Regions from separate parts of the Comamonas testosteroni genome, predicted to be linked through region 2. Evidence: predicted binding sites of a transcription regulator. Region 2 holds the regulator's gene; each other region holds the start of a gene.
What was found. The regulator FNR, encoded in region 2, switches genes on or off when oxygen is low (the NO sensors DNR and NnrR bind a similar motif). The targets are predictions, from matches to a motif close to TTGATNNNNATCAA.
Positions count from the first base shown of each region.

Region 1: F0P97_RS16840 (universal stress protein) is a predicted target of FNR. The motif match lies at 2,786-2,799, and genes of this name have one in related genera.
Region 3: adhP (alcohol dehydrogenase AdhP) is a predicted target of FNR. The motif match lies at 5,561-5,574, and genes of this name have one in related genera.

Region 1 is NZ_CP043568.1:3,655,073-3,665,794, forward strand. Features, by position in the region: gene F0P97_RS16815 (hypothetical protein) at 1-90, opposite strand, end outside; gene F0P97_RS16820 (hypothetical protein) at 399-785, shown strand; gene F0P97_RS16825 (hypothetical protein) at 804-1,112, shown strand; gene F0P97_RS16830 (DNA breaking-rejoining protein) at 1,208-1,612, shown strand; gene F0P97_RS16835 (FABP family protein) at 1,697-2,338, shown strand; gene F0P97_RS16840 (universal stress protein) at 2,923-3,375, shown strand; gene F0P97_RS16845 (metal-dependent hydrolase family protein) at 3,565-5,043, shown strand; gene F0P97_RS16850 (hypothetical protein) at 5,053-5,814, shown strand; gene F0P97_RS16855 (hypothetical protein) at 6,113-6,973, shown strand; gene F0P97_RS16860 (hypothetical protein) at 7,490-7,687, shown strand; gene F0P97_RS16865 (PRC-barrel domain-containing protein) at 7,756-8,103, shown strand; gene F0P97_RS16870 (hypothetical protein) at 8,626-8,874, shown strand; gene F0P97_RS16875 (hypothetical protein) at 8,876-9,055, shown strand; gene F0P97_RS16880 (hypothetical protein) at 9,124-9,318, shown strand; gene F0P97_RS16885 (cupin domain-containing protein) at 9,650-9,955, opposite strand; gene F0P97_RS16890 (DUF333 domain-containing protein) at 10,464-10,709, opposite strand.
Region 2 is NZ_CP043568.1:2,289,369-2,300,090, forward strand. Features, by position in the region: gene F0P97_RS10440 (heavy metal translocating P-type ATPase) at 1-386, shown strand, start outside; gene ccoS (cbb3-type cytochrome oxidase assembly protein CcoS) at 386-523, shown strand; gene ccoN (cytochrome-c oxidase, cbb3-type subunit I) at 587-2,023, shown strand; gene ccoO (cytochrome-c oxidase, cbb3-type subunit II) at 2,043-2,675, shown strand; gene F0P97_RS10460 (cbb3-type cytochrome oxidase subunit 3) at 2,694-2,831, shown strand; gene ccoP (cytochrome-c oxidase, cbb3-type subunit III) at 2,859-3,770, shown strand; gene ccoG (cytochrome c oxidase accessory protein CcoG) at 3,853-5,295, shown strand; gene F0P97_RS10475 (FixH family protein) at 5,422-5,727, shown strand; gene F0P97_RS10480 (hypothetical protein) at 6,104-6,367, shown strand; gene fnr (fumarate/nitrate reduction transcriptional regulator Fnr) at 6,506-7,228, opposite strand; gene hemN (oxygen-independent coproporphyrinogen III oxidase) at 7,497-8,879, shown strand; gene F0P97_RS10495 (sulfite exporter TauE/SafE family protein) at 8,883-9,596, shown strand; gene F0P97_RS10500 (HD-GYP domain-containing protein) at 9,707-10,722, shown strand, end outside.
Region 3 is NZ_CP043568.1:5,321,872-5,332,593, forward strand. Features, by position in the region: gene F0P97_RS24500 (lytic transglycosylase domain-containing protein) at 1-822, opposite strand, end outside; gene F0P97_RS24505 (5-formyltetrahydrofolate cyclo-ligase) at 838-1,410, shown strand; gene F0P97_RS24510 (hypothetical protein) at 1,438-1,698, shown strand; gene queC (7-cyano-7-deazaguanine synthase QueC) at 1,816-2,580, opposite strand; gene F0P97_RS24520 (glutathione S-transferase family protein) at 2,696-3,376, shown strand; gene F0P97_RS24525 (multifunctional CCA addition/repair protein) at 3,436-4,698, shown strand; one part of gene F0P97_RS24530 (IS5 family transposase) at 4,735-5,156, opposite strand; one part of gene F0P97_RS24530 (IS5 family transposase) at 5,156-5,483, opposite strand; gene adhP (alcohol dehydrogenase AdhP) at 5,755-6,789, shown strand; gene trxC (thioredoxin TrxC) at 6,837-7,271, opposite strand; gene F0P97_RS24545 (DUF2905 domain-containing protein) at 7,392-7,592, opposite strand; gene F0P97_RS24550 (hypothetical protein) at 7,769-8,659, shown strand; gene F0P97_RS24555 (class I SAM-dependent methyltransferase) at 8,825-9,952, opposite strand; gene F0P97_RS24560 (SDR family oxidoreductase) at 9,962-10,722, shown strand, end outside.

The DNA of each region.
Region 1 (10,722 bases), 1.4 Mb from region 2:
CTGCTGCGTATGGCAAGGCTTGGCCAGCTTCATATGCCTGATCCAGGCATCTAGACGGGAGGCAAAAGTGTATTGCAGGTGGTGGGACATGGGCTTTTTTTGAATTCAGTAGTGCATCGGGCCAGATCGCCGCTTGCACATCAAAATCAGAATTTTCCTACGCCCAATTTACCGAAAAGTGCAGCAGAAACAAAATCTACATCACCAAAAGGTTCAGGGTTTAACACTGCTTGATGACTGACCTGAGAGACAACTGGCAACGCGAGACTGGCCAGAGCCACGGTGAACCCTGAGCCTGCACGATGACATATCTCAGGATTGGATAAGCTGGCTCCGGGACGCTTGCCAACTGCTCAGCCACCGCATTGCCAAGTATTTCGTGAGTACCTACCGGTGACTTGCTTGTTGAAATTCAGGCAAGGCGTTTCAGCCCTGCTTTCGATGACTCAGGCCTAGAGCATCGCCATCCGGAAATTCAATGCGCCTCTCTAAAAATTGTCATCATCAGGCAATTTTTACCCTCAAGCCCATACCGGCTCAGGATAGATTTCATTAAAAAAATCTATCTTTTCACTCAGTTACTTAGCACGGCCACTTCATCAAGAAAAGATGACAGCGGCACCGGCAAAGCACCTCCTCGGCGCTTCAAAGAAGCTCACACATCAGATCTGTCCTATCCATTGGCACGATCTGTAAGTGCCTACATACTTCCTTACATCCTCTTGATACAACATCAGTCAAATGCAATGAAATGTCAGCTCGCAGGTCCTGCGGCAAGTCGTTGAGCAACAGGGAGTTTCGTCATGAGAAAAGTTAATCCTGCCGCCAAGAACGCGAACCGCGCTTTTGTCCGTCTGCACACGTATGTGACCAAGCAATTCGACTGGGATCTCTTCACCAAGGACTACCGGGTAGTCCTGCACACAGACGAGGATGGAGGCGTCACGCTCTACATCGTCAAGGTCTTCGACAAGGATGGACAGCCTGCCGCACTGGGACCAAAGATCCCTAACCAGATTACGTTCTCTTACCGCCAAGCTCCCATCATGTCGGTATGGACAGAGTTCTTCAACGACGGCAAATTCAGTTGGCGCAATGTCTCCTGCCGCTAGGGCGCGGCGGTGGTGGATGGAGGCCCGGCTGTCGGCATAGACACCCGTCGCTGCGCCAGGAGCGCCATCCTGCCCAACACATTCAGGAGAGTTGCATGACCCGCTTCCAACCGATGCTTGCAACTGCTGCCCTGCTCAGTCTCATGACGCTACATCTCAGCAGCAGCTCCATGGCACAGGCCGCCTTTACAACCCCGGGCGGCTACACCAACTCCTACAGCGGCCAGATCACGGGCAACGGTATCGTGCAATACGGGCTCGAAACTCGGCCCTTCCAGCGCATGACCGTCACGCTCAACACCAACAACCCATCCAGCCAGATGAACGTCTTCAAGGACGGCTCTGCCCAGCCTCTATGCCAAGGCTCGGCCAACAACAACATCTGCACCTTCCGCATCGAGCGTGGTGCCAGCTACCGTGTGCTGATCTTCCTCACGCGTGAAGCAGCCCTGCGCGGCGAAAGCGCACGCTTTACGCTCACCACCGAAGAAAGCACCTGACGGCCTGACGGCCGTCAAGAGCACCTCAGTCCGTAGCTTGTAAACTGGTTTCAACAGATTCAAAGTGAAAGCCCGTGACACGATATGGAAAACTTTCCCAAAGACATCTACACCGAGCCCACGCCCGATGTGAATACCCTGGCCAACCTCGGTCCCCTCACCGGCATGGCCGGCATCTGGACCGGCAAGCGCGGCCTGGACATCAACCCCAAGGCTGACGGCCCCGAGAAGCAGGCCTTTATCGAGCATATGGAATGCCAGCCCATCGATGCGCAAACCAACGGGCCGCAGCTCTTCTATGGCCTGCGCTACCACACGCGCATCGTCAAGCCCGACGACGTGGAAACCTTTCACGACCAGGTCGGTTACTGGCTGTGGGAGCCTGCCACCGGCAACATCATCCAGACCCTGACCATCCCGCGCGGGCAGACCGCCATGGCCACGGGCAAGACCACGGCCGACGCTACCAGCTTCACCCTCAGGGCCGAGCGCGGCTCCACCGTCAACGGCATCTCCAGCAACCCCTTTCTGGAGCACGCATTCAGAACCGACGCCTATACCATCACCGTCACCAAGCACTCGGACGGCACATGGTCGTATGAGCAAGAAACCACGCTGACCATCCCCGGCCGCAGCGAGCCCTTTGCCCATACCGACCGCAACACCTTGCACAAGATTGGCGAGCCAACTCCCAACCCCACGGCAAGGGCTGCAGTTGAAATCTGATTAGCGCCATCCAAGGACTCCATGCCCCGGCCGAATTCGCTGGCTCCACAGGTTGCACGCTCCTTGACTACCGCATGGCCCGCGATGGCCTTACGCTGCTGGTCATGGCCCTTATGTGCAAGAAGGCGCTTGCCTTCAAACTGGCCTGTATGGATGCCCTCAATCTGGTCGCGAAGGCTGCGGCGCACTGCGTTCAAGACCTTGATACAGGGCAATGCTCACAGATGAGCGCATAGCAGCCATTTGCCGAACCTGAATTGCGGTCGCCCACCCTGCGCCATGTACAGCCGATCGTGACCGAGCTCAGGCAGGCCTCCTTCGACAGCCTGCCGACCGGCAACAGCCGCAGGGAATGCTGCGCATGACCTTCGGTTAGTCTGCTTTTGATAGCTTCTAACGCTTTATGGATAAGGGCTTTAGGCGGCTTTTATCTGCGACTTCATGAATTTGATTTCCATCAAGAAACCGTCTGAATACTCATTTCAAGGTGTTGCATTAGCAGCCCTGGAGTGTGAGTATGAGTTCAGTGATCGATCGAATTGATTTGGCAACAAGACGCGCACCTATGCGCAAGGAGGCTGGATATGTTCAAGCACATTTTGATTCCTACGGACGGCTCTAAGCTCTCTGAGGCCGCGCTGCGCGCGGGCATACAACTGGCCAAGGAACAAGGCGCACAGGTGACGGCGCTGTATGTGATGCCGGATTACGCAGCCATGATTTACGGAGCCGAGGCGCTGATCGCCTACAACTCTGCAGAGTTCGACAAGAGCGCCCAGAAGGAAGCAGATCAGGTGTTGCAAGCTGCCCTGGACATTGCCAAGACCGAGGGCGTGGCCTGCCAGACGGTGCGGGTAACGAATATCTCCATCAATCAGGCCATCATCAAGCAGGCGCAGGAGGGTAACTGCGATCTGATCTGCATGGCATCACACGGCCGCAAGGGCATTGCCGGCATTTTGCTGGGCAGCGAGACCCAGCGCGTACTGGTCAACAGCAGCATTCCGGTTCTGGTGCATCGCCCGGTTCAAGCCTGATTGACTGCGGCGCAGCCACTTCCCGGCCGCTCTCATAATACAAACAGCGCCCCATCGCCCTCGTGCGGTGGGGCGCTTTTTCATGGCCGATCGTCGTGTAGCATCGGTGCATCAAATTGTGAGCCTTTGGTTCCATTTGTCACGCCGGCAGCGGCGTCTCTTGTTCATTTTGAAAAAAGGGAAAAGCAGATGAGTCACGCAATCGCAACCGATGCCGGCCTGACGTGGCAGACCGGCCCGATTCGCCCCAGAGCCTGCACCTGCGGCAGCGTGGTGTGCCAGTTGCTGCATGAGCGGGTGATGAGCGATATGTCGCGCCGCATGTTTGTCGGTGGTGTGGCAGCGACGATGGCTCCGTTTGTAGGCCTGCATGCGGCCGAGCCCGGTGCCGGCGGCACGCCCCAGCAGGCCGACCGCCCCGTGTTGCTGACCAATCTGCGCCTGTTTGACGGTACGGGCAAGTCGGTGCGCCAAGGCGTGCAGGTGCTGATCCAGGGCAAGCTGATTGCCGCCCTGCCCTCTGCCGGCGAGAAGGTAGAAGGTGCGCAAGTGATCGACTGCCAGGGCAAGCTGGTGATGCCGGGCATGATCGATACGCACTGGCACACCATGCTGGCGGCCGTGCCGCAAATGACGGCCATGACGGCAGATCTGGGCTATCTGTACATCTCCGCCGCACAAGAGGCGCAGCGCACGCTGATGCGCGGCTTCACTGCGGTTCGCGACGCGGGCGGCCCCGCCTTTGCGCTCAAGCGCGCGATCGACGAGGGCATGATCCCGGGCCCGCGCATCTATCCGAGCGGGGCGATGATTTCTCAGACCTCGGGCCATGGCGACTTCCGCCTTCGCAGCGATATTCCACGTGCAGCGAACGAGCCGCTGAGCATGGTGGAGCAAACCGGCGTGTCCATGATTGCGGACGGCGAGGCCGAGGTGCTGCGCCGCGTGCGCGAGCAGTTGATGCTGGGGGCATCGCAAATCAAGATGCTGGCAGGCGGCGGCGTGGCATCGCTGTACGACCCGCTGGACAGCACCCAGTTCACCGAGAAGGAGCTGCGCGCCGGCGTGGAAGCCGCCGCAGACTGGAACACCTATGTAATGTCGCATGTTTACACGCCCAAAGGCATCAAGCGGGCCATCAAGGCGGGCGTGAAGAGCATCGAACACGGCCAGTTGGCCGACGAGGAAAGCGTGCGCATGATGCGCGACGAGGGCGTGTGGTGGAGCCTGCAGCCGTTTCTGCAGGACGAGGACGCCAACCCCTACACCGATGCGGTGCGCCGCGAGAGCCAGTCGCGCGTGGCCCAGGGCACGGTGCGCGCCTATGAGATGGCGCAGAAGTACGGCATCAAGACGGGCTGGGGCACGGACATTCTGTTCAGCCCCAGGGGCACTGTCACACAAGGCAAGCAACTGGCCAAGCTGACGCGCTTTTACGACCCGATGACGCTGCTGAAGCAGGCCACAGGCACCAACGGCGAACTGCTGGCCCTGTCGGGCGAGCGCAACCCCTACCCCCAGCCTCTGGGCCGCATCGCCCCTGGCGCATTTGCCGATCTTCTGGTGGCCGATGGCGACCCGACGGTGAATCTGGACTTCCTGAGCCACCCGGAACAGAACCTGCGCCTGATCATGAAGGACGGCAAGGTACACAAGAACACGCTGTAAGGAAGACAAATGACCCAGCACATCAACACCACTCCGGGCATGGCAGCGGCGGCGCTGGCCGTGGGACTGCTGGCAGGCACGCAGGCCTGGGCGCAGGACAAGGCGGCGGCCGATGCATGGCGCTATCAGCTCACGCCCTATGTATGGATGACGGGGCTGGACGGCAGCGTCCGCCCGTTCAGAGGCGCGCCCACGGTCGACGTGAACAAGTCGTTTTCGGACATTCTGGAGAATCTGGACGCAGCAGCCTTTGTGAACGGCACGGCGCGCAAGGGAAGCTATGTGCTGCAGGGCGACTTCAGCCATGCAGCCACATCGGACCAGGCCGCCCTGCCCCTGGGTCTGAGTGCCAATGCCAAGATTCGTCAGACCTCGCTGACTATGACCGGCGGGCACAACTGGATGCTGAGCCCCCAGTCGAGCTTCGACCTGATGGCGGGTCTGCGCCTGTGGCAGATCAGGGCCGAAGTGAATGTGCCAGGGGTGGCGTCCGCGCAGTCCAACACCTCGTTCATCGACCCCGTGGTCGCCGCACGCTGGCGCTACGACATTGCGCCGCGCTGGTCCGGCTTGCTGTATGCCGATATGGGCGGGCTGGATGTGGGTTCGAAGTTCACCTGGCAGGTTCATGCCTCGGTGAACTACCAGGTCAAGGAAAACATTTTTGTGTCCATAGGCTACCGCCACCTGAGCGTGGACTACCGTGACAATGGCAAGCGACTGGACTTCAGCCAGAGCGGCCCGATCGTCGGAGCGACGCTCAGGTTCTGATCACCACCGGCGGCTGCATTGCCACATACAGCAATCGCTGCGGGCGAACTGCGCTGCGTCAGGCCCTCAATAGCGCTGGATTAACCGGTGCGCGATCTCACTCAGTTTCAGCGCATGGAGTCTCCTCAACGACATGAGGAGACTTAGCCTGAAAAAGCGCTCGCAACACCACCGCAGCGTAACTCCGGGGCGTGGGCACTCATTGCTGCAGTCCGCCTTTAGCCGCCCGCGCCGGGCGACAATGTCAAAGCCGCACCAACTGAGCAAAACAGGAAATCCGACAGGCCACGAGGCGTCAATGAATCGCACCGAATTTCTGCAACAGCCCGAAGTCATCGGCTTTACCGACTGGCTTGCAGCCACACTCCCCCAGCGACAGATTCAGTTGAACATTCGCTCTTCCAGCTACGTACCCAAGGGTTTGGCAGCCACCACCCGTTTTGCCGATCTGGTACCTCGCCACTACCGCTGGCGAGCGACCGGCCTGGCAACGGGCGACTGGGCCGAATCCTGCATCAAGACAAGCGCTCTTTCTGCCAAGCTGCGCGCTGCCGTGCAGGCCAACGATGCGGCAGCCACCCTGGCCGCCTGTAGCGATGTGCTGGACTGGGGCGGCGAACGCAACCCCAAAGAAGGCGCGCGGCCCTTTCTTGTGGGCCTTGGCACGAACATCTGCCACTACATTGCCCAGACCCATCAGGAGATGGCGCTTGGCTCGGCCAGCCTGTGCACCGGCTTTCCGACAGTGCAGCTCATGAACTCCATGCTCACCAAGGTGCACGCCTTTTATTCGGCCGAAGGCTTGCCCATCTATGACTCGCGGGTCAGTGCTGCAGCGGCTGCACTGGTGGAGTTTTGGCGCCGCAGCAGCGGCACGCGTCACCTGCCCGATACGCTGAGCTTCCCGCTGGCCGGCGGCAGCCAGAAGCCCCAGCATAAACTGGCTTGCCTCTTTGACCAGCCACCGTCGCCGGGCACCCTGCTCTACACCAGCCAGAGCACGCCCCAGCGCTGGGCTGGCGCCAAGGTACGGCTGGCCTGGGTAATGGCCGAAACCCTGCGCAAGACCCCTAGCCTGTTTTCAGGCCAGCCCGATCGCATGCGCGCCATGGAAGCTTCACTCTTCATGGTGGGTTACGACCTGAACTGCCTGGCCTGAACAGAAAAACCCCTGCCAAGCAGTAGCTGCGGGGGCTTTTTTCTCCGCACCCAGGAATCCGCGGTAAACAGGCCTCCGGCGCTTATCCATCAAGCGCCGGAAGCTATCAAAACGGCTAGTTCTGGGAAAAGCCAATGGGGCCTGTCGAATATGGACAAGGGCAAAACAGCAAGGCTGGCAGGAATCACGGCAGCGCCCTCCGCCAAAGCACAAGACCAGCCGGTGGACCCGATCCAGGGTACTGCGATTGACACGACTTGCATCAGGGCGGCAGAAACCGCAACCCTGAATGGGCCCGTAACCCACCGCATCCCGCTGCGTGTCCTGATGAATACTGTGAGGAATATCGAGAGTTCCGCCTCAAACGTAAACCAAATGCTACGTAATGGCCATGAACTCACAGAATTCAGCGTTGCGCCACCTTCTCCTACAGAAGGGTTTTCCATGACTCGGCGACCATGCACCCACAGCAAGCCAACCCGGTTTGCTGGTCACCAACCTGAAGGAGTGAAGGAAATGACGCAACAAGCGAACCAGCAGCACAGCCCCAGCCAGCAGGACAAGCAGCAACAGCAGCAGCAAAACCCCGGGCAACGCCAACCAGGCCAGAGCACCAGTCAGCCCGGCCAGCAGCAACAGCAAACCCCAGGACAGCAGAAGAACCCTGCTCAGCAACAGCAGCCAGGGCAGCAGCACAAAACTCCCCAGCAGTGAAAGGGAGCGCCTCAGCGCTGGCCCACCTAACCAGCGTTGTTATGTACCACGCAAAGAAAGGAGCAGGAATGCAATTAGCCTCACCTGTCATCTCATCCGATCGTGTCAACGGCACCAACGTCTACAACCCCAACGGCGACAAGCTGGGAGCTATCGACTCTCTGATGATCGACAAGCTCACCGGCAAGATTCGATATGCAGTGATGCAGTTTGGCGGTTTCCTGGGCATAGGCTCAGATCTCTACCCACTGCCGTGGGATAGCCTCAAATACGAACCCAGCCAAGGCGGGTACGTGGTCTCCGTTACCAAGGAGCGGCTTGAAGACGCCCCTCACTACAAGGGAGGCACATTGCCCGAATACACCGACGACTATGGCCGCCGTGTTTATGACCACTACGGTGTGCCCTTTGTCTAAACTCGGCACGCAGCCACACATGCGCTAGTGCCCATACTCAAGAAGAACCGCAGGCCGGTCAATGCCGGCCGCCAACCAGTCAAAGTTCAGCCCACCTCGCGGTCGGCTTTTTTTTCGCGGAGATTTTCAAATGTAGCCTCCTGGCCCCGCGGGCCTCAAGCGCGACCTCTCCCCGCAGGGTCAAGCGGGGCCATCCGGTGTGATTGTTCCTGGTACAAGGTATTGCCCAAAATCGAGGCTGGAAATACGCTTTGCCAATACCGTAGTGCACAAGCTGTGAGCTGCACTCTGAGCGGTCACACCAGATGGTGACGTTACCCATCGCTTTCTGCCGAGCCTGAGGTTCTCTATCCTCCCTCCGCTTCCCCAGGCACGCCGCAAGGCATCGGCCTTTACGCATAAGCCCACCCGCCAACGCCGGTGGGCTTTTTCTTTGCAGGCAGACACTCGGTGCGGCCACGCAACACATGGGGTCGACGTCTGTTGACGCGCTGTACAGGGCAAAATTAAACTACTGTACAAATGAACAGCACTGATGAAAATAACAGTAAAATTCAAAGCAACAGCTTGCTGCGCCAGAGCGCGAAGCGCATTCCCTCCATACCTTTGTTGATTTCGCCTGCTCTCAAGAGCGCTGGACTTTTTTATCCGCCCCCGCCCATCCAGCGGGCCTGCTTCTCGCCAAAAGGAGACTCCATGCTGTACAGCACCGTTCCTCAACCCGTTGATGAAGACCTCGTGCAGCGCCTGCGCGAGAAGGGAGGCCTGTGAAATGGCCACACATCCCCACCGCCCTGCTCGCGCTGCTCCTGACAGTCCTGCTTTTGATCGCCCCGGCCTTGGAGCAAAGCTACTGACCGCCGCGCAATGGGGCCTCGGCCTTCTGGGGATCATTGGCCTCATCGGCGTGGCCGTCGTCATTGCCACCACCCCGGAAGCCTGGCCGCTGTGAACGGTCAACCTCATCGATTTTGATAGCCACAGGCGTTTTCCTGACAAGCGCCAGACCGGAGAAATATCATGGAAAAGATCATCGAATCCCTGATCCTCGTCGCCGCCATCTTCATGGGCGTACTGTGGCTTGCCACCCCCAACGCCCAGGCTGACGAACCCACCACTCTCACCAAATCCGTGCGCGACGAGTTCGCTTGCCCGGGTATGCATGCCGAATGGCTGGACGCCCACACCGTCCAGTGCCTGCGTGAAAAGCCCTGATCGACTGCCCCGCTGCCCCCGCGAACAGCCCGTGCCCCATCGACACCGTACGGCAACAGCTACAGCACCGCGACAGCCAACACGGGCGACTGCTGCCTGCTATGGAAAGCAAAGCTGCTAGTTCAATCCAGACAATGCCATCAGTAGCAGCACACTTTCAAATGCAGATAGGGCAAGCGCAACGCGATCACCAATTCAGAAGTTCGGAAGCGCCCGCCAAGCAGACAAAAGCCCGCAAGGCTCAAGACCTAGCAGGCTTTTTGCCAAGTGGTTGGCATGTACTACCGCTACCTCAATCTGCTATGGCAGGCCGCAAGCACTTGAGCGAGCCTTACTCGGAAGGTTTTGCGTAGACCTCTGCACTCAGCACCTCAAGGCCGACAAAGGGTTCTGTCCCTTCGACCCAGGCATCGTGACCGGGTGGGATGGCGTAGGACTTCCCTGCGCTGAGCATTTTCTGAGAGCCGTCCTGCATTTGAACAGTGAGCTTTCCCGAGACGACGGGCCCCACATGCGAGAGTTGCCAGTATTCGGTCTTCACCACGGGCTTGATGCATTCGGACCAGCGCCATCCGGGCTCAAAGTTGAAGCGTCCAATCGTGTAGACTTGGAGCTTTGCTAGGTGTGCGAAGTTCATCGGGCTCGCTGTGTGACCTGACTTCTAGCTTCTCAACGCTGACTGGAGTGGCCATGACCTTCTCCTTCATAAGAGCTGCACCTTGAGCCCCCAAGGAATTCTTCAGGTATAGCTGGTGAGCCGAAGGACAGGTGAAAAAATTCATCACTACGTCATTCGCATGGCATTGCCAGAAGTACTTATCAGTTACCAATTGCTGCATGCGGCACGGCACTGCCCGCGCCGCCCAATCCACGGCTGGCAGCAAAAAGCATGCTTTGACATACAGGGGGCCTACGCGGCCCATCTAAAGCGCTACAAGTTCGCACAAGTTTCAACGCCCTACCCATTGCTAAAGCTGGCTGAACTGTCCAGACCCCGCCCACCCAGCCTGCGCCATATGGGCTTTTTTGTTTGCTGTTCGCGGAGGCACGATGGGACGCACCGACCCCTTGGCCTCAGCGAGGCACATGCCCGAGTCATCCGCCGCGCACCAAGAGCCTACTAGCACTTGAGCCCGCCGGCTCGGCTACTGTGCAGGGTGGTCGCGGCGGAACAGCTCCCACTCGTCGATTTCCGTGCCGTTGGGCAGCACGCAGATGCCGCGCTCTCCGGCAGCGGTCTTCTCGATGCGGGACTTGCCGTCCAGCTTGGCGCAGTACACCGATGCGGAGTTGGCCATGCCGATCACAGGCGCAGCGGACTGAGGCTGGGCGCAACCGCTGATGGCAAGTGCAGAAAGTACTGCGCTGGTGGTTCCAAGTGCTTTTTTCATGGACTCAATGTAG
Region 2 (10,722 bases):
CAGTTTTAGCCGGAGCGCATGTCTCTTTTGCTTTTGGTAGAGCAGTGCCGCTGGCACAATCGCGAGCAGACTTCGTGGTACTGGGAGACAGCCTGGAGTTAGTGTTGCAAAGCCTGTTGCTGGCCCGACGGACCCTGTCCGTGGTGCGCCAGAACCTGGGCTGGGCAGCAGCCTATAACGCGATCTCTATTCCTCTGGCCCTCGTGGGCTGGATGCCTGCCTGGCTGGCAGGGCTCGGCATGGCGCTGAGCTCCTTGCTGGTCGTCGCCAACGCAGCTCGTCTTGCACGTGCGTTGCCGCTGCAGGCTGCTGATAGCAACGCGTCCGCCCCCGCGCACCTTGCGCTGCGGGGCACCGTCATGCCACTGATTCAAGGAGGCCATTGATGGACATTCTGTATGTATTGATTCCGCTGTCGGTTGTTCTGGTCATGGCCATTGTGGCTGCCCTGTGGTGGGCCGTGTACCGGGGCCAGTTCGAGAGCGTGGAACAGGAAGGCGAGCGCATTCTTCGCGACGATTGATGTGGCTCAACGAGCCCAATGAGAAACCAGTGAACACTTTGCAAGAAATCTAAGAGGTGCCCGATGGAAGCAACAAATAACAATGCTGTCTATTACGACGACACCGTCGTAAGACAGTTCTCTATCATGGCCGTGGTATGGGGGGTGGTAGGTATGGCAGTGGGCGTGTTTATCGCGTCCCAGCTGGCCTGGCCGGAACTCAACTTCGGCATTCCCTGGCTGAGCTACGGACGTCTGCGCCCGCTGCATACCAATGCCGTGATCTTCGCCTTTGGTGGCTCGGCCTTGTTCGCCACCAGCTACTACGTGGTGCAACGCACCTGCCAGACCAAACTGTTCATGCCCAAGCTGGCCAGCCTGACCTTCTGGGCCTGGCAACTGGTCATCGTGGCTGCGGCCATCAGCCTGCCCCTGGGATACACCCAGGGCAAGGAATATGCCGAACTGGAATGGCCCATCGACCTGTTGATCACCGTGACCTGGGTGTCCTATGCCATCGTGTTCTTCGGCACCATCGGCATCCGCAAGGTCAAGCATATCTATGTGGCCAACTGGTTCTTCGGTGCCTTTATCCTGGCCGTGGCCTTGCTGCACGTGGTCAACAACGTCTCCATTCCTGCAGGCTGGATGAAGAGCTACTCGGCCTATGCCGGCGTGCAAGACGCCATGGTCCAGTGGTGGTATGGCCACAACGCCGTGGGCTTCTTCCTGACCGCCGGCTTCCTGGGCATGATGTATTACTTCATCCCCAAGCAGGCCGGTCGTCCCGTGTACTCGTACCGCCTGTCGATCGTGCACTTCTGGGCACTGATCTTCACCTATATGTGGGCCGGTCCTCACCACCTGCACTACACCGCGCTGCCCGACTGGGCCCAGTCGCTGGGCATGGTGTTCTCGCTGATCCTGCTGGCTCCCAGCTGGGGCGGCATGATCAACGGCATCATGACGCTGTCGGGTGCCTGGCACAAGCTGCGTGACGACCCCATCCTGCGTTTCCTGATCGTGTCCCTGTCGTTCTACGGCATGTCCACCTTCGAAGGCCCGATGATGGCCATCAAGACCGTCAACGCGCTGAGCCACTACACCGACTGGACCGTGGGCCACGTGCACTCCGGCGCTCTGGGCTGGGTGGGTCTGATCACCATGGGCTCTCTGTACTACCTGATTCCCCGCCTCTTCGGCCGCGAAAAAATGCACTCCGTGCCCGCGATCGAGCTGCACTTCTGGATGGCGACCATCGGCATCGTGCTGTACATCGCCGCAATGTGGATTGCCGGTGTGATGCAGGGCCTGATGTGGCGCGCCGTCAACCCCGACGGCACGCTGACCTACACCTTCGTGGAAAGCGTGAAGGCGACCTATCCCTTCTATGTGATTCGCGTGACTGGCGGTCTGCTGTATCTGGGCGGCATGCTGGTGATGGCATGGAACACCTGGAAGACCGCAATGGCCGGCCGTTCCGTCAAGGTGGCAGTGCCTGCCGTGGTGGCTCACGCCTGAGCATTGAGGAGCAAAAGCAATGTCTGATCAAAATAACGCAGCTCCCAAGAGCTTTTCGCACGAGAAGATCGAGACCAGCAACTTTTTGCTGATCGCGCTGACGCTGTTCGTGCTGACCATTGGTGGCCTGGTGGAAATCGTGCCGCTGTTCTTCCAGAAGTCCACGACCGAAGCCGTGGCGGGTCTCAAGCCCTACACGCCGCTGCAGCTGATGGGACGCGACGTCTATCTGCGCGAGGGTTGCTACAACTGCCACTCGCAGATGATCCGTCCCTTCCGCGCCGAGACCATGCGCTACGGCCACTACTCGGTGGCGGGCGAGTTCGTGTACGACCACCCCTTCCAGTGGGGCTCCAAGCGCACCGGCCCCGACCTGCACCGTGTGGGCGGCAAGTACAGCGACGAATGGCATCGCATCCACCTGAACAACCCGCGTGATGTGGTGCCCGAGTCCAACATGCCTGCTTACTCCTGGCTGGAAGCCAACAAGGTGGATGACACGGCCGTGGCAACGCGCATGAGCGCGCTGCGCAAGGTGGGCGTGCCCTACACCGATGCGGAGATCGCTGGTGCTCAGGCCGAAGTCAAGGACAAGACCGAGATGGAGGCAGTGATTGCCTATCTGCAGGTCCTGGGTCGCGCCGTCAAGTAACAGAGGAGGGACTGGAAAATGGATATCACCACCATGCGTGTTCTGGCCACACTGGCATCGCTGGCGTGCTTCGTGGGTATCTGGTGGTGGGCGTATGCCCGCCGCAACCAGGCCCGTTTTGACGAGGCAGCTCAGGTTCCATTCCTGGAAGACTGAGTCTGATCACTACAACGAGAACATCCCATGAGCGACTTCTTTAACAACTTCTGGTCCGTGTATATCGCGGCCGTTTCGCTGATCGGCATCCTCGGCTGCTTCTTGCTGCTGGTGCTGGTGGCGCGCCGCAAGGTCGTTCCTTCCACGGACAACACCACCGGTCACGTCTGGGACGAAGACCTGCGCGAGCTCAACAACCCCATGCCCAAGTGGTGGATGGGGCTGTTCGTGATCACCGTGGTCTTCAGCCTGGCCTATCTGGTGGCCTATCCAGGTCTGGGTTCCTTCAAGGGCGAGCTGGACTGGACCCAGTATGGTGCCTATGACAAGGAAATGGAGAAGGCCCGTGTCGACCTGGAGCCCATGTACGCCAAGTTCGTCAGCATGCCCACCGAAGAAATGGCCAAGGACCCCCAGGCCATGGCCATCGGCGAGCGTCTGTTCATGAACAACTGCGCGCAATGCCACGGCTCCGATGCGCGCGGCAGCAAGAGCTTCCCCAATCTGGGCGACGGTGACTGGCTGCATGGCGGCACGCCCGACAAGATCAAGGAAACCATCACCAACGGCCGCATCGGCGTGATGCCTCCCATGGCGGCAGCCGTGGGCTCGGCGGAAGATGTGCGCAATGTGGCGCACTATGTGCTGAGCCTGTCGGGCAGCCCCCACGATGCCGTCAAGGCTTCGCAGGGCAAGTCCAAGTTCGTGGCCTGCGCGGCTTGCCACGGCATGGACGGCAAGGGTAACCAGGCGCTTGGCGCACCCAACCTGACCGATGACATCTGGCTGCATGGCTGGGGCGAGTCCGTCATTGTCGACATGGTCAACCATGGCAAGATGAACGAGATGCCTGCTCAGAAGGACAAGCTGACCGAGGCGCAGATCGCGGTGCTGGCTTCCTATGTCTGGGGGCTGTCCAACGCAAGCGCCCGGAAGTAAGACGGGTGATGAAGGCGGTGCCGAGGCACCGCCTTTTTCGCATTTGAATTTTCAGTAATTACAAAAATATTAAGGAACTGCGATGCCCTGCGATCCGGAGAAACCTCGCAAAGTCATTCCGATCACGGCTGAGCCTGTGGACGGCGGTCAGGAATATATGCCCATGTTCGCCTCCGAACAGAAGGTGTACTCGCGCGCCATCAGCGGCGTCTTCTCGCGCTGGCGCTGGATCATGGTGTTCCTGACCCAGATCGTCTTCTACGGTCTGCCCTGGCTGCAGTGGGGTGAGCGCCAGATGGTGCTGTTCGACCTCGGGGCGCGGCGCTTCTATCTGTTCGGACTGGTGCTGTATCCGCAGGACTTCATCTATCTGACGGGGCTGCTGATCATCAGCGCGCTGGGGCTGTTCCTGTTTACCGCCGTGGCCGGGCGTCTGTGGTGTGGCTTCTCCTGTCCGCAGACGGTCTACACCGAGATCTTCATGTGGATCGAGAGCAAGGTCGAAGGCGATCGCAGTGCCCGCATGCGTATCGACAAGCATGGTTGGACCTTCGAGAAAATCTGGAAGAAGTCGCTCAAGCAGTTTCTCTGGATCGTTCTGTCTCTTTGGACAGGCTTCACCTTTGTCGGCTACTTCGTGCCCATCCGTGAACTGGGTGTGGAGCTGATGGCCTTCCAGGGCGGCTGGCAGATTTTCTGGGTGGCGTTCTACGGGTTCGCAACCTACGGCAATGCCGGCTATATGCGCGAGCAGGTCTGCAAGTACATGTGCCCCTATGCACGCTTCCAGAGCGCCATGTTCGACAAGGACACCATGATCGTCAGCTACGACGCCCAGCGTGGTGAAGCGCGCGGCCCGCGCAAGAAAGACGTTGACTACAAGGCACAAGGCCTGGGGGACTGCATAGATTGCAAGCTTTGCGTTCAGGTCTGCCCTGTGGGCATCGACATCCGCAAGGGGCTGCAGTATGAGTGCATCGGCTGCGGTCTGTGCATCGATGCCTGCAACTCCGTGATGGACAAGATGGAGTATCCGCGTGGCCTGATCCGGTTGACCACTCAGAATGCCGTGGCCAAGGCCTGGAAGCAGGTGCAGGTGATTCGCCGCATTTTCCGTCCGCGCGTGCTGATCTACTCGGCCGTGCTGGTAGCCCTCAGCGCCGCCATGATCGCCAGTCTGGTGCTGCGCGAGCCGCTCAAGGTCGACGTGATTCGCGACCGTGCCGCGCTTTCGCGCATCGTGGCGGGCGGCAAGCTGGAGAACGTCTACCGTCTGCAGATCATGAACGCCACCGAGTCCGAGCAGCGCTACCGTATCAGCGCCGAGGGCCTGGAGAATCTGGAGGTCGCATCCGATCAGGAAGTGAGCGTTGGCCCTGCAGAGACACGTGGCATTGCGGTGCGGCTGCAGATTCCGTATGGCTCAGCCACTCCCGGCTCGCACCCCGTACACTTCAATGTGGATGCAGTGACTGCCGGAGCAGGGCGTATTTCCGAAAAGACGGTGTTCCTGGTGCCGCGTTAATGCCAAGTCTTGCCGGTCTTCATGAGCCATCACGGAGGCCGGACAAGGGCACCGCCAATCGGCAACAATTGATGCCACCCTGCCATGCGTGCCTGGGTGGTCAGAATTTTGGAAAGAGGTTTCATCATGTTGGCAGCACAAGCCAAGGTCTCGCAAACGGCCAAGATCATCCACCCTGAGGACGGCAAGCCCTGGTGGAAGTTTGCCCATGTCTGGCTCATCATCGCCGGCCCGGTGATCGTGGTGATTGCCGGCTTTGTCACCGCATACATCGCAATGAGCAGGCCCGATCCCGTGATTGACCCTGACTACTACCGCCATGGCATGGAAATCAACCAGCGCCTGAGCGAAAGTGAAAAAAGCCTGGCGCCGGCAGTGACGGGGCGCAACCATGCCGCGACGCCAGCCAAGGATCATCCGCTGGATCGCTGACTGCGATTTCAACGCATCATCCTCAAGGCCGCTTCCGCGGCCTTTTTTTACGCCTATGGTTGCAGACTTTTCTGGAGCACGGCCGGTCGTGGCGGAGCTCTATGTCTTGGTCGACCGCAGAGTCGGACGGTTGTCTGCAGTGCTCAAAAACCGGCAAAGGATGGCCGGGCGGGTTCAATATCAGGAGCGCATAGCGCTTTATCAAAGCTTATTTCAGATAGATATTGACCTTAAGTCAATACAAAGAATGCACTGGAAGCTCTTTAAATAATAGCGGTTCAGGGTTTCCTATCTGAGTGCATGCCCTTGGTATGGCAGGGAAGGTCATGGCAATTGTGCAAAATGGGTTCAAAACCACAGGCCAAGGAGAATCGCGATGGATGCTCGACGCTGGATGTGGATTGTCTGGCCGGCTTTTCTGGCCGCGGCAATCATGGAAATGGTGGTATTTGCCTTTGTGGACCCGCTGGACATGCACTGGCTGGGCTCGCCTCTGGAATGGTCGCGCAATGCCATTTACACCCTGGCCTTTTTTGCCTTCTGGGCGGTCGCCGTGGCCAGCGGACTGATGACTGTCATGTTGGGGCGTTCGGCCAGCGATCTGAACCAGGGCATAGTCTCGGAGCCCCTGGTCGAGTGAAGCGCTGCGCACAGGGCCGCAGTTTCGGGGCCGGTGGCGGCCCCGGATGGTGCTTGGTCGCTCTCTGTGCCGGCGGCCTCGGCGGCGGGAAGCTTCTGGCAGGCATTCGCTGCCATCAAAAAAGCCCGCTGTCTGAACTTAGCCCTGGCATTGCTGGCTGTTGACGATGCGCTTGAGCGCATCGGTATCCAGAATGCGCAGATGGCGCTGTCTGACTTCGATGATGCCTTCCTCGGCGAACTTGGAGAAGGTGCGGCTCACGGTCTCCAGCTTGAGGCCCAGATAGCTGCCGATTTCTTCACGCGTCATGCGCAGCACCAACTCCGACTTCGAAAAGCCGCGTGCCGACAGACGCTGCACCAGGTTCAGCACAAAGGCTGCCAGACGCTCTTCGGCGCGCATGCTGCCCAGCAGCAGCATTACGCCATGCTCGCGCACGATTTCGCGGCTCATGACCTTGTGCACATGATTTTGCAGCGCCGTGACTTCGCGCGAGAGCTGCTCGAGCTTGTCGAAAGGCATGATGCAGACTTCGGCATCTTCCAGGGCCACGGCATCGCAGGTGTGGTGGTCGTTGACGATGCCGTCCAGGCCAATGATCTCGCCGGCCATCTGAAAGCCTGTGACCTGGTCGCGTCCGTCTTCAGTGGCCACGCTGGTCTTGAAGAAGCCGGTGCGAATGGCGTACAGCGAGGTGAACTCTTCTCCATTGCGAAATAGCAGCCCGCCGCGCTTGACCTTGCGGCGCGTGGCCACAATCTCGTCAATACGCTCCATTTGTTCATCGTCCAGGCCCATGGGCATGCACAGTTCACGCAGATTGCAGTTGGAGCAGGATGCTTTGATGGTCTGAAGATTCATGGGCTTTTAGCAACGGCGCAGACAGACACAGAGTGGAGAGTCGCGCCGGTCGTTGACCTCGTGGTTGAAGATGAGATGGATCAAATTGTCGCAGCACTCGCCTTGATGTCTCTTGATTTTCATCAAGGACAGGGTGATTGCCTTGGGGCACATTGCCCGTATTCGTTCAAAAACATGCGCTTTTGCCTATTTCGGGCATGATTTTCAGGATCTGATTTCCATTGAAATCTGCTCTATACAGAGTGTGGGCGCACCCTAACTCCCAGTTATGACCGCAGTCACGCCTGAGTTGCTGAGCCGCTTTGATATCCCCGGCCCACGCTACACATCATTCCCAACAGCCGACCGTTTTGTTGAGGCTTTTGGTGCAGATGACTATATCCTGGCATTGAAACAGCGCAAGACGCATTCGGGCTCACGTGCCTTGCCCCTGTCCGTTTATGTGCATGTGCCGTTTTGCGAGTCGCTTTGCTATTACTGCGCCTGCAACAAGATCGTGACCAAGCATCATGAGAAGGCTGCCGAGTATCTGGATTATCTGAGCCGTGAACTGGCCATGCATACCGAGCATTGCGGTAAAGGCCAGTTGGTAAGCCAGCTGCATCTGGGAGGCGGCACGCCGACCTTCTTCAGCGATGCCGAGCTGCGGCAGCTGATGCTTCTGATGCGTGAGCATTTCAAGCTCGATCCAGCCGGCGAGTATTCCATCGAGGTCGATCCGCGCACGGTCAGCAACGAGAGGTTGAAGGCACTCAAGGACATGGGCTTCAATCGCCTGAGCTTTGGCGTGCAGGATTTTGATCCCGCAGTGCAGAAAGCGGTGCACCGGGAGCAGCCCGCCGAGCAAGTCTTTGAGTTGGTGGCCGAGGCCCGCCGTCTGGGCTTTGTCTCCATCAATGTGGACCTGATCTACGGTCTGCCCAAGCAGACAACCGAGTCTTTTGCGCGAACGCTGGCCCAGGTCAATGAGCTGCGTCCCGACCGCATTGCGTTGTATGCCTATGCGCATCTGCCTGAGCGCTTCAAGCCGCAAAGGCGTATTGCATCCGCTGACTTGCCCATGGGACAGGACAAGCTGAACATGCTCTCCGGCGCAATTGATGCCTTCATGAATGGCGGCTATGTCTATGTGGGCATGGATCACTTTGCGCTGCCCGACGACTCTCTGGCCGTCGCCAAGCGCCAGGGGCGCCTGCATCGCAATTTCCAGGGCTACAGCACCCAGCCCGATTGCGACCTGATTGCGTTGGGCGTATCGGCCATCGGCAAGGTGGGCGCCACCTACAGCCAGAACGTCAAGACCCTGGAAGAGTATTACGACGCCATTGATGGCGGCATGCTGCCCGTGCAGCGCGGATTGGCGCTCTCGCGTGACGATCTGGTGCGCAGAGCCATCATCATGGCCATCATGTGTCAGGGCTCCGTCCTGTATGAGCCGATGGAGCAGGCCTGGCTGATCAATTTCCGCGAGTACTTTGCTCGGGAGCTGGCAGCACTGGCGGAAATGCAGCGCAATGGCCTGGTTCAGCTATCCGACGAGGGCTTCAAGGTCACGGGCCTGGGCTGGTTTTTTGTGCGCGGAGTAGCCATGCTGTTTGATCGATATTTGCAGGCCGACCGAAACCGCGCGCGCTTTTCGCGCATCATCTAGCGCATGTTGTTTTCGCTGGTCTGGACTGCTTTGATCATGGGGCTCGTGGGTGGGCCCCATTGTCTTGTGATGTGCGCTGCACCCTGCAGCGTTGTGACGGGTGCAAGGCCTACCAGCGACGGCCAGGTCATCGCCTTGCACGGCCTGCAAAAACGCCAATGGCTGCGTACCAGTCTGTTTCATCTGGGACGCATTGCTGGTTATGCCCTGCTGGGCGGAGTGGCTGCCGTGGCCATGGAGAGTCTGGCCTGGCTGACCAGCCAGACAACGGCCTTGCAGAAGCTGTGGACGCTGATGCATGTCGCGGTCATGGCCTGGGGTCTGGCCATGGTGGTGCAGGCGCGACAACCGGTGTGGCTGGAGCAGGCGGGGCGTTCTGTCTGGACCAGGGTCCAGCCCTGGGTCGTCGCCCCAGGAGGGAGTCTGGCCGCGGGCTTTGCCTGGGCCCTGATGCCTTGCGGCTTGCTGTATTCGGCAGTGCTGGTGGCCGCGCTGAGTGGCGGAGTCTGGCAAGGTGCTCTGTCCATGACAGCCTTTGCCGTTGGCGGCGCAGTGTGGCTGCTGGCGGGTCCCTGGTTGTGGCAACTGGGGCAGTCGCATCTCAATACATTGCGGGCGCGCTGGGGCACCAGAATTGCGGGTCTGATGCTGATTGGTGTTGCGAGTTGGGCTTTGTGGATGGATCTGGTCTACAAACCCAGCCTTTGGTGCCGATAAGTCACACAGGAAGGGAATGTTGGTGCAGTTTGCATCCCAACAGACCCTAGTCATGCTTGAGCAGTCATGGAACTGCGGAATAATGTCTTATCTTGTGTGTAGCGCTCAAAGTGAATCGTTTCGTTGCTATTGATATCGGACAACTGCGAATTGGCATGTATGTCCATCTGGAGACTGGCTGGTTGCGCCACCCGTTTCCCGTCAGCAGCTTCAAGATTGTCAATGAAGAGCAGTTGCAGACACTCAGGACCTTGAAGCTCAAGGCAGTTCAGGTTGATCTATCCAGAAGCGATCTGGAAGCAGAGGCTGCGCCTCCGGCCGCAGACCCTCAACTCGCTCCTGTCCCCCCTGAGAATGATGCGCATGCATGGCGCAACAGTATCTTGGGCGTGCAATCCAGGTTTCTGGGCGCGGTTTCCGTATTTGATGACGTGCAGGCCTTGTTGCCAGCCAACCCCGAGAAGGCGCGGACAACGACGGATATGCTGGTTGCGCAGCAAGTCGTCAAACTGGCGCAGGCTCGTGATCTGAGTTTGCATCTGCTCGCGGATACGGGTGGCGCCACCTTTGGCGTTCATGGTGTCAACGTCTCTGTACTGAGCCTGCTGCTGGGTAAGACGCTGGGCCTGTGCGATGACATATTGAAGGATCTGGGCACGGCAGCCCTGTTGCATGACATCGGCAAGCCAGGGCTTGAGATTTCCGCGTCGGCCAATGCACTGAATCAGGGCACGGGCCGCACGCCTCTGCGAGAGACCGTGTATGCGCGCCATGTCGGAGAGTCGGTGGCACTGGCGCTATCCATGGGCTATCCCCCTTCCGTCACGACGGCCATCGCCCAGCATCATGAATGGGCCGATGGGTCAGGCTTTCCACTTGGCTTGCTGGCCGAAGACATGGACATTGCCGGACAGATCCTGGCGCTGGTCAATAATTTTGAGCGCTTGTGCAATCTGCCACTGCAAGGCAACGAAATGACGCCCCATGAAGCCATGGCTGCACTGTACGGACAGTATCGCCAGCGATATGCGCCCGATGTGCTCAAGGCATTCGTGCAGACCTTGGGGGTCTATCCGCCGGGCTCTTTGGTGGAACTAAGCGATGGGCGGATGGGCGTAGTGGTGTC
Region 3 (10,722 bases), 2.9 Mb from region 2:
CCAGTTGCGCTCCTCGCCGTTGAGCTGGGCACCCCAGCCACCGTCGATCTGCGTGGCTGCCGCATCGGGGTCGCTGGCCGCCATGCGGATCAGCGCCAGCAGGGCCAGCTCCTTGCGCTCGCGGCCGCGCGCCTTGCTCTGGCCTGACAGGTATTTGGCGGGCGAGGCAAACACCTGCGCCACCTGGTCGGCGGCCTCGGGGGCGACTATGGCGACCGCATCACGGGCAGCCTTCTGGCGATTGTTTTCGGTGGCCACACGGGCACGGCGCCAGACATCGGCGTCGGTGATCAGCTTGTTCGCATACAGCTGGCCGGCGGCCGTGGTGCAGCCGTCATCGGCATCCTTCTGTGCCAGCCACAGATCGCGTACCTGCTGGCCCACATTGGGCGCGCCCCGGCCTTGCAAGGCATCGGCCAGCAAGGCGTAGCAGGTGACGGACCTGTCGTCGCGCATGCGGAACCTGGGATAGACCTGGCTGAAGGTGTTCCAGTCGCGCTGCTTGCCCAGCAGCAGCAGCCAGTCGTTGCGCAGGCGGTCTTCCTGGTAGGTACCGGCATAGCGGTTCAGAAAGCCCTGGATTTCATCGGGCGATGCGCTCTCCAGCCGGTTCTTGAGTTCCCAGTAAGCGGCCCAAGGTTCGAGAGGGTGGCCGGCAGCCTGGGGCAGGAGCTGGGTCAGCGCCGTCTGATTGCGGCTGCGGAATGCTTTTTGCATATCCAGCAACACGGCGTCGCCCGGGTTTTGTGCCTGCGCAAACGGAGCAGCTACAGTCAACAGGGAAGCCGCACAAAGCGGTGTCAAAATCTTCAGCCAGTGCATGGAGGAAATTATCCGATGGACAAAGCAGCGTTACGCCGCAAGTTGATTGAACTGCGCCTCAACCTTCCAGATCGCCTGCAACGCGCCGATGCGCTGCAGCAGGTGATGCGCTTTTGGCTGATGGAGCGGCCCGATACCGTGATTGGTGCCTACTGGCCCATCAAGGGTGAATTCGATCCGCTGCCAGCCCTGCATCGCTGGAAGGAAGATGGCGAGCTACAGGGTACTCCACAAAGGCGCAGAATCGGGCTGCCGGTGATAGACAAACAGCGCAAGACGCTGAGTTTTCACGCCTGGTACCCCGGTTGCCCGATGGAGGAGGACGCCTATGGCATTCCCAAGCCCAAGGATACCGAACTGCTGGTGCCCACGCTGCTGTTTGTCCCCTGCGTAGGCTACGCGGCCGGCGGCTACCGCCTCGGCTATGGCGGCGGCTTCTATGACCGCACGCTGGCCGAGCTGAGCCCGCGCCCCTTCACCGTGGGTCTGGGCTACACCAATGGCTATGTCGATGACTTCCAGCCCGAGGCCCATGACCTGCCGCTGGACGCCATCCTCAACGACAACGGCGTGGTCTGGCCTGTCTAACCCTTGAATCGCTTTGATCGCTTTGCCATGAGTCGTCCCCGCAAGAACATTCCCCAGCGCCGCTACCGCCAGCGCCCGCCACTGACCGTGATGCAGCTGCCGCTCACGCACCCCGAGGTGCTGCGGCTGCAAGCACATATGCGCCGCCATGGCGCGCTCGGCCTGACACCGCGCCAGCACGATGCCATCTGGGACTTTCTGTTCGAGCGCCCGGAAAGCCAGGCCTGGCTCAGCCAGATGACGGCACAGATCCAGGCCGGACAGATCGCCACGCGCCCCAGCGCCTGAGTCGGGCCGACATCGTGAATGCTCCTCATTGAGGAGCGTTTACCGCTTTCATTCAAAGGACTTCATAGCTTTTTCAGCCTGAAGTCCTTTTTGATAAAGCACAAGCAGCTATCGATTTCAGGACGCCGACTGGCTGGCGCGCCAGTTCCGCCAGCCCGATGCACGCAGCTCGCAGGCCGGGCAGCTGCCGCAGCCATAGCCCCAGTCGTGCAGCACATCACGCGTGCCCTGGTAGCAGGTGTGGGTCTCGGTGCGAATCAGCTCCACCAGCTCGCTGCCGCCCAGATCATGGGCCAGCTGCCAGGTCTGGGCCTTGTCCAGCCACATCAGCGGCGTATCGATGCGCAGCCGGCGCTCCAGGCCCAGGTTCAGCGCCAGCTGCTGGGCCTTCATGGTGTCGTCGCGACAATCGGGATAGCCCGAGTAATCGGTCTCGCAGACTCCGGTGACGATCACCGTCAGGCCGCGCCGATAGGCCAGCGCGCCGGCCAGCGTCAGAAACAGCAGATTGCGGCCCGGCACAAAGGTGTTGGGCAGGCCGTCGGCCTGCATGGCAAAAGCCACATCCTCGGTCAGGGACGAGCCGCCGATCTGCTTGAGCACGTCGAGCGACAGCACATGGTCCTCGCCCAGACGCGGCGCCCACTGGGGAAAGCGCTGAGCCAGCTGCTCGCGCACGCCGGCGCGCACCTGCATCTCCACGCTGTGGCGCTGGCCGTAGTCAAAGCCCAGCGTCTCCACACGCTCGAACATGGCCAGGGCCTGGGCCAGGCAGGTGGTCGAGTCCTGGCCGCCCGAGAACAGCACCAGCGCGCCCTTGTGGTGACCGGCCCCGGCCACCTGAGCGGCCGGGCTTGCAGAAGAAATCGAAGTATTTGCCATAGTGCTGCAATTACATCATCCGCCGCGCCGCCCAGGCGTGACTGGGGAATCAAAACACACAGACCGCCAGGCCCAAGCTTGATAAGCTGCTCGGCAAATCACACAGGAGTCCGCCATGAAGCTCTATATCGGCAACAAGAATTACTCGTCCTGGTCCATGCGCCCCTGGGTGCTGATGCGCCAAAGCGGCATCAGCTTCGAAGAGCTCACACTGCGCTTTGACAGCTTTGCGCCCGACTCCAGCTTCAAGCTGCAGGCGCTGGCACTCGCACCCACCGGCAAGGTGCCACTGCTGGTCGATGAGGGACTGATCATCTGGGACAGCCTGGCCATCTGCGAATACCTGGCCGAGCGTTTTCCGGAAAAGCATCTATGGCCGCAGACCGTGGCCCAGCGCGCCCGCGCACGCAGTCTGGTGGCGCAGATGCACAGCGGCTTCGGTGCGCTGCGCAGCCTCTGCCCCATGAATATCGAAGCCCAGCTGCAGGAGACGGGCGCCCGGCTCTGGGCCGAGCATGCCGATCTGCGCAGCGATGTCCAGCAGCTCGAAGAACTCTGGACCCCGCTGCTGAGTATCGCCAGCGGCCCCATGCTGTTCGGCCAGTTCAGCATTGCCGACGCCTTTTTTGCGCCGGTCTGCATGCGCATCAACAGCTACGGCCTGCCGACCTCGGCCCCGGTACGCGCCTATATACAGCGCATCACCCAGCTGCCCGCCACCCAGGAATGGATTCAGGCGGCTCTGGCCGAGCAGGACTTTCTGCAGTTCGAAGAGCCTTATCGCCAGCAGCGCTGAGTCCGTAATCCCGCAATCGCGGTATCTGCACGCCGGCTCGCAGCCACTACCATTGCAGCATGAGTGAATTCAAGGTTTTCAAGGTAGGCGGCGCAGTGCGCGATGCATTGCTGGGCCTGCCCGTCAACGATACGGACTGGGTGGTGGTCGGCGCCACGCCGGAGCAGATGAGCGCGCGCGGCTTCGTGCCCGTGGGGCGCGACTTTCCGGTGTTTCTGCACCCCCAGACCCATGAGGAATATGCGCTGGCGCGCACCGAGCGCAAGAACGGCATGGGCTATCGCGGCTTTGTGGTCCACACCGCCGCCGATGTGACGCTGGAAGAAGACCTGGCGCGGCGTGATCTCACCATCAACTCCATCGCCGCTCCCGCAGACTGGACAGGCAACGGCGACCTCAAAGACCTGGTGGATCCCTACCACGGCCAGCAGGATCTCAAGGATCGCGTACTGCGCCATGTGACCGATGCCTTCCGCGAAGACCCGGTACGCATTCTGCGTCTGGCCCGCTTTGCGGCGCGCTTCACCGATTTCTCCGTTGCGCCCGAGACCATGGAGCTCATGCGCGAGATGGTGGCGGCCGGCGAGGTCGATGCCCTGGTGCCCGAGCGCGTGTGGCAGGAAATCAGCCGCGGCCTGTTGGAGCCACAGCCCTCGCGCATGTTCGACATGCTTCGCGAATGCGGAGCTCTGGCCCGGCTGCTGCCCGAACTCGACAAGCTCTGGGGCGTGCCCCAGCGCGCCGAATACCACCCCGAGATCGACTGCGGCATACATGCCATGATGGTGCTGGACATGTCGGCCCGCTTGCAGGCACCGCTGTCCGTGCGTTTTGCCTGCCTCTGCCATGACTTCGGCAAGGGCAGCACGCCGGCCGATGTGCTGCCCCGCCATATCGGCCACGAACAGCGCAGCGCCCGCCTGCTGCTGCAGGTCTGCGAGCGCTGGCGCGTGCCCAACGACTGCAAGGAGCTGGCCGAGGTCGTGGCGCGCGAGCATGGCAACATCCACCGCAGCCACGAACTCAATGCCGCCGCCCTGCTGCGCCTGCTCGAGCGCTGCGATGCCATACGCAAGCCCCAGCGCTTCGAGGAAGCACTGCAGGCCTGCGAATGCGACGCGCGCGGACGCCAGGGCTTTGAAGAGGCTGCCTATCCGCAGCGCCAGCGCCTGGGCAATGCCCTGAAGGCGGCGCTTGCCGTGGAAACCGGTCCGGTCGCCCAGGCCGCAGCGCAGCGCGGCCTCAAGGGCAAGGCCATTGGCGACGCAGTGAGCAAGGCGCGCGAGCAGGCGATTGCCGCCTATCTGGAAAGTGGTACCTAGCAGTCCGCGCACCGAGGTGCTAGGACGTGTTGAGATTTAACGTGAATTGATCACAGCCGATGCCAGCGTGATGACAGCAGCGAAGCTGCTGTCTGTCTTGTCGCTGCGCATTGCAATGCGCTTGAACTCCTTGAGCTTGCAAAAGAAGTTCTCGATCAAGTGCCGCCACTTGTAGACCTCTATATCAATCTGCAAGGGCGCTCGACGATTGGCCTTTTGTGCAATCACCACTTGGCAACCCTGTGCCAGCAAGTGTTGCTTCAGCCAGTCTGCGTCAAACGCTTTGTCGGCCAGCAATGTCCGCAGGTCTATGCCTTCGAGCAGCTGTTCTACACCTTGAAGATCATGCCGTTGGCCTGGCAGCAACACAAATCGGATCAAGTTTCCAAGGGCATCCGTCAGCGCCAATATCTTGGTGGTCAAACCACCTCGACTGCGACCTATGGCCTGGCTCGCAGACCCCCTTTTGCACCCTGTCCATGCCTGTGCACTCGCACAATCGTTGCATCCACCATCACGTATTCCATGTCCGGTTGATCGCTGACCGCGTCAAACAGCTTTTGAAAGACATCAGCTTTGACCCAGTCGCGAAACCGTTTGAAGACGGTGTTCCACTTGCCAAATTCAGGCGGCAGATCTCGCCAAGGGCTACCTGTACGCGCAACCCAAAGCACTGCTTCCAAGAACAGTCGATTGTTGGAGCCACTGCGTCCTCGATCCCCAATCTTCCCTAAACACAATGGGCTCATACGAGCCCATTGTTCATCTGTCAAAACGTATCGCATCACAGCGCGATTGTGACGCCACCCCGGAAGGTAAAAATCAAATCTCAACAGACCCTAGCGACAGGGATGGGCGCGGCTTGAGTTAAGTCAAAGAAGGTAAGCTGCAGCCATTGCACAGTACGAGATGGCCGCGACGGTTCGCTCCGCCAGGGCCATGCAGCGGGTCACGAAACCGGCTGCAACACCCATGCCATACCGGCATGGTTCTTTGACAGGCAAGTGTCCGGCCTACAGGTCTGGGCCTTGCCTTCTACTTCAAGGAGGTGCTCTGATGTCCTTACCCCAGACCATGAAAGCCGCCGTGGTGCGTTCCTTCGGGAAGCCGCTCACGATTGAAGAAATGCCGGTGCCCCGACCGACAGACGATCAGATCCTGGTCAAGATCGCTGCTTCCGGCGTCTGCCATACCGATCTGCATGCGGCCGAAGGCGACTGGCCCGTCAAGCCTCATCCGCCCTTCATTCCCGGCCATGAGGGCGTGGGCCATGTGGCTGCGGTGGGCAAGAACGTCAAGCATGTCAAGGAAGGTGATCGCGTGGGCGTGCCCTGGCTGCACAGCGCCTGCGGCTTCTGCCGCCACTGCATAGGCGGCTGGGAAACCTTGTGCGAATCTCAGACCAATACCGGCTATTCGGTCAACGGCGGCTTTGCCGATTACGCACTGGCCGACCCCAACTATGTGGGCCATCTGCCGTCGAATGTGGGTTTTGTCGATATCGCTCCCGTGCTCTGCGCCGGGGTCACGGTGTACAAGGGCCTGAAAGTCACCGACGCCAAGCCCGGCGACTGGGTGGTGATTTCGGGCATCGGCGGTCTGGGCCATATGGCCGTGCAATATGCCAAGGCCATGGGCTTCAACGTCGCGGCCGTCGACATCGATGACAGCAAGCTCGCTCTGGCACGTCAGCTGGGCGCCACCGTCACCGTCAACGCCATGAATACCGACCCGGCGGCCTATCTGCAAAGAGAGATCGAAGGTGCCCATGGCGTGCTGGTCACCGCCGTGTCCCCCAAGGCTTTCGAGCAGGCGCTGGGCATGGTGCGCCGCGGGGGCACGATTTCGCTCAACGGCCTGCCGCCCGGCGACTTTCCGCTGCCGATCTTCTCCATGGTGCTCAAGGGCATCACGGTACGCGGCTCCATCGTCGGCACGCGCCTGGACCTGCAGGAGTCGCTGGACTTTGCTGCTCAGGGCAAGGTCAAGGCCACCGTATCCACCGACAAGCTGGAAAACATCAACGACATCTTTGCCCGCATGCACGAAGGCAAGATCGAAGGCCGCGTGGTGCTGGACATCGCCGCCTGAGAGTCCGACCGGCCCCTAGCCGGGGCCGGCTCCCGCGAAACCGCCGCTCAGATCACCGAACGCACCCAGCGCACGATCTCCGAGGCCGGCAGGGCCCCGGAGATGCGGGCCAGTTCCCGGCCTTCCTTGAAGATCACCATGGTCGGAATGCTGCGTATGCCCAGCGGTGCTGCGGCCTGTGGATAAGCCTCGGTATCGAGCTTGGCCAGCTGCGCCTGCCCCGCCAGTTGCTGGGCCGCCTGGGCAAAGGCCGGAGCCATCATGCGGCAGGGGCCGCACCAGGGAGCCCAGAAATCCACGACCACGGGCAACTGGCTGCGCCCGGTGTGCCGGGCAAAGCTGTCGTTGTCCAGGGCCACGGGCTCGCCCGTCACCAGCGCCTGATGGCAGTTGCCGCAATCGGGCTGATTGCCCAGCTGGTCGCTGGCGATGCGATTGGTGGTGTGGCAATGAGGGCAGACGTAGTGCAGGGATTCGGACACAGGGGCAACCTTTCTTTGGCAATGCCTGACGGTGCCAGCAGGCACTGCTCGGGCTCAGGTCGTATGTGCAGCCAAAGCCTGCAGATTCAAGTCGGCCCGCCTCAAAACGTGTTTACGTTCTCAGAGCTTCACAAAGCGGGCAATCAGCGCCGCCACCACGCTGAGCAGCACGGTGCTGGCCACGGGCAGAAAGAATTCCTTGCCGAACAGCCTAAAGCGGAAGTCGCCGGGCAGACGCCCCAGCCCTATGCGCTGCAGCCAGCCGTGCAGCCCGTTGACGAGCAACAGGGCCAGAAAAATGACGATCAACCAGCGAATCATGGTGCGAAGTGTACGAGCTGCAGGCTCGCAGCGTGGCGCCTGGCCTGCTCAACGGCGTCACAGCGCGGACATAAAGCCGACCTAAATTGCAACAGTCCGAACGGGAACGGCTTCAAAAACAACATGCAGAGATGCACGCCCGTTTTTCAGCCCCTTTACGACTAAAGACGCATTTCATGCAAAACCCATCCCGGCTTTCCCTGGCACCCACTGTTGCGCTGGCTCTGGCCTTGAGTGCATGCAGCACATCGCCCACTACGACGGCAAACAGCAGCAAGATCGACAACAGCGCACTGGCGAGCACCCAGTTCCGCCAGCATCAGACCACCTATGGGCTGGTGTACCGGCTGCCGGCTGACGCCATGGCCATCATGGACAGCCAGGTCACCCCGGTGGTCAGCGAGCAGTTGCACAAGCTCAAGCTCACGCAAGAAGCCAATACCTTCAATCTGCCCCATATCACCGTAGTGCACATCCACAGTGCAGATCCCGGGACTCCGCAGAAAATGCTGATGGCCCTGCCCGCATTGCCTCCCGTGCTCAAGGACGTGCAGCTCAAGACCTTCTACACCACGGAAGCGGCCAAGGGAGCTGGCAAGCCCTGGTGGCTGGATCTGGGTGTGGTCAAGTCGGGGGCGGCCTATACGTCCATGATGGATTTCAATACCCGCGCCACCACGGCCATGGCTCCGCTGCGAGACGGTCCGCTGCCGCGCGTCACCGGCCCGGTCTATGCCAGGATGAGCGATTCCGCCAAGACCATGGTGCAGACCGCAGGCGTGAGCGGCATCAATCAGCTGCAGAACGACAAGCTGGTCAGCAGCCACAATCCGCACAACACCCTGGTTTATAGCGAAACGCCTTTCACCCCCGAAATCGAACGCGCCATGAACGACACCACCTCTCGTCTCAATCGCGTTTTGCCTGCAGGCTTCACCACCACGCTCGATACGCTGTCTGTGGTGGAGTTGAGCTTTTCCGGCAATGTGCTGCGCGAGATCTATCGCATCAACCTGTCCGACGGCAAAGCCTATGACGTGCGCAACGGCAGCCCGGTCAGCCGCTGATCGCAAAACACAAAGGTTTCAAGCCTCCAGCCCAGAAAAAATAAGCGCCAGTAGCTATCAATTTGATAAAAACTGGCGCACTCCAAGCCAGAGACAACAAGCAAGCGCCGCCGCGCAGCGAGGTTCTCGTCCCCCTTGGGGGAAGCGGCGCAGCCGCTCAGGGGGTTACAACCGATATGTGCGGTCGCCCTGCACAAAGCCCAGCGGCGTCCAGGGCTCCACGCCCTTGGACAGGGCAACGACCTTGAACAGCTCACCCATCTCGTGCTCCATGACCAGCTTGGAGGCCATGGAGCGGGCCTTGATGCCGGCAGCATCGAGCCTGGGCGCAAGTCCGCAGTTGATGAGAAAGTGCGCCTGGTTGGTATAGCCCAGCACGTCGAAGCCCGCATCCTGGGCCGCCACGGCCGTGCCCGTGAAATTGACGTGTGCCGTGATGTCCTTGAGGCCGACCAGCACCAGCGGATCGTTGTCCACCTGATGCTGGTAATGGCAGACCAGGGTCCCCATATGGCGCTGCTCGTGGTAGTACTCGCTCTCGCCGAAGCCGTAATCGATGAAGAAGGCGGCACCGCGAACCAGACGCTCGCCCAGGGTGTGGATAAATGCCTCGCCCTGGCGGTGGATTTCGGTCAGGAAATCATGCGGGCCGCCGATATCCACAGGCGGGCGCAGTTCGGTGGGACGGTCCTCCCAGGCAAAGGCCGCTTCATCGCCGTCACCGCCAAGCACCACGCCGCGCTCATGCCATTGGCCCCTGGTGCGCTGCAACAGCTGCACCGGCATCGCATCCAGCACCTCGTTGCCGATGATCACGCCTTCCATGGCCTCGGGCAGTGCATCCACCCAGCGCACCAGATGCTCGTACCTGGCCAGCGCCAGTTTCTGGCGCGCGCGCAGCGTGCCCGATAGATCGACGATGGTGTAGCGCTCGGGCAACGCGCCCTGAGCCGCCAGCTCATCAAGGATCTGCAGCGCCAGCGCGCCCGTGCCGGCGCCGAACTCCCAGATCTCGCGGGTATTCGTTTTTTGTAGCGCTTCCCGCAACTGGGACGCCACCAGTTGGCCAAAAATAGGTGAAATTTCAGGCGCCGTCACAAAGTCACTGCCCGACTCCGGCATGGCGCCGAACTTGGCCGTTTCGTTGGCGTAATAGCCCAGGCCCGGCGCATAGAGCGCCAGCTCCATGAAGCGGTCGAAAGGCAGCCAGCCGCCCACGGCAGCAATCTCCTTGGCAATGCGGGATTGCAAGGCGCTCGTTAAACTTGAGGGTTCTGTCGTCACAACCCGCATTTTCCACGAATGTCCTCACCCGCCCAACCACGCACAGTATTGGTGACCGGTTCCGCCCGTCGCCTTGGTCGTGACATGGCCCTGGCCCTGGCCCGCGCGGGCTGGCAAGTGGCTGTGCACTATCGCGATTCCCACGAGCAAGCCATGCAGACCGTGGCTTCCTGCGCGCAGTTGTCGGGTGACAGCGCGGCTTTTGACGCGGACTTCTTTGACGAGGACTCGGTGCGCTCGCTGGTGCCGCGTGTGGTGGAGCGCTTTGGCCGCATCGACGCCGTGGTCAATAACGCCTCGCTGTTCGAACATGACGATGCCCAGAGCTTCAGCTATGTGGCGCTGGAAGCGCATCTGCGCAGCAACACGGGCGCGCCCATATTGCTGTCCCAGGCTCTGCACGCCCATGTGCAGGAGCGCGTGGCGGCAGGCGAAGAGTCCGCCCAGGGCGTCGTGGTCAATGTGCTGGACCAGAAGCTCTGGAACCAGAACCCCGATTTCCTGAGCTACACCCTCTCCAAGGCGGCTCTGGAAGCCGCCAACACCATGCTGGCCCTGGCGCTGGCTCCGCGCGTGCGCGTGGTGGGAGTGGCGCCGGGCCTGACGCTGACCAGCCATATGCTGAGCCAGGAAAAATTCGAGGCCCTGCACGCCATGAGCCCGCTGGGACGCTCCTCCTCGCCCGAGGACATTGCCGCCGCCGTGTGCTTTGCACTGGAAAACCGATCCATGACGGGCACCACCATGCTGGTGGACGGCGGCCAACATTTACAGCGCTT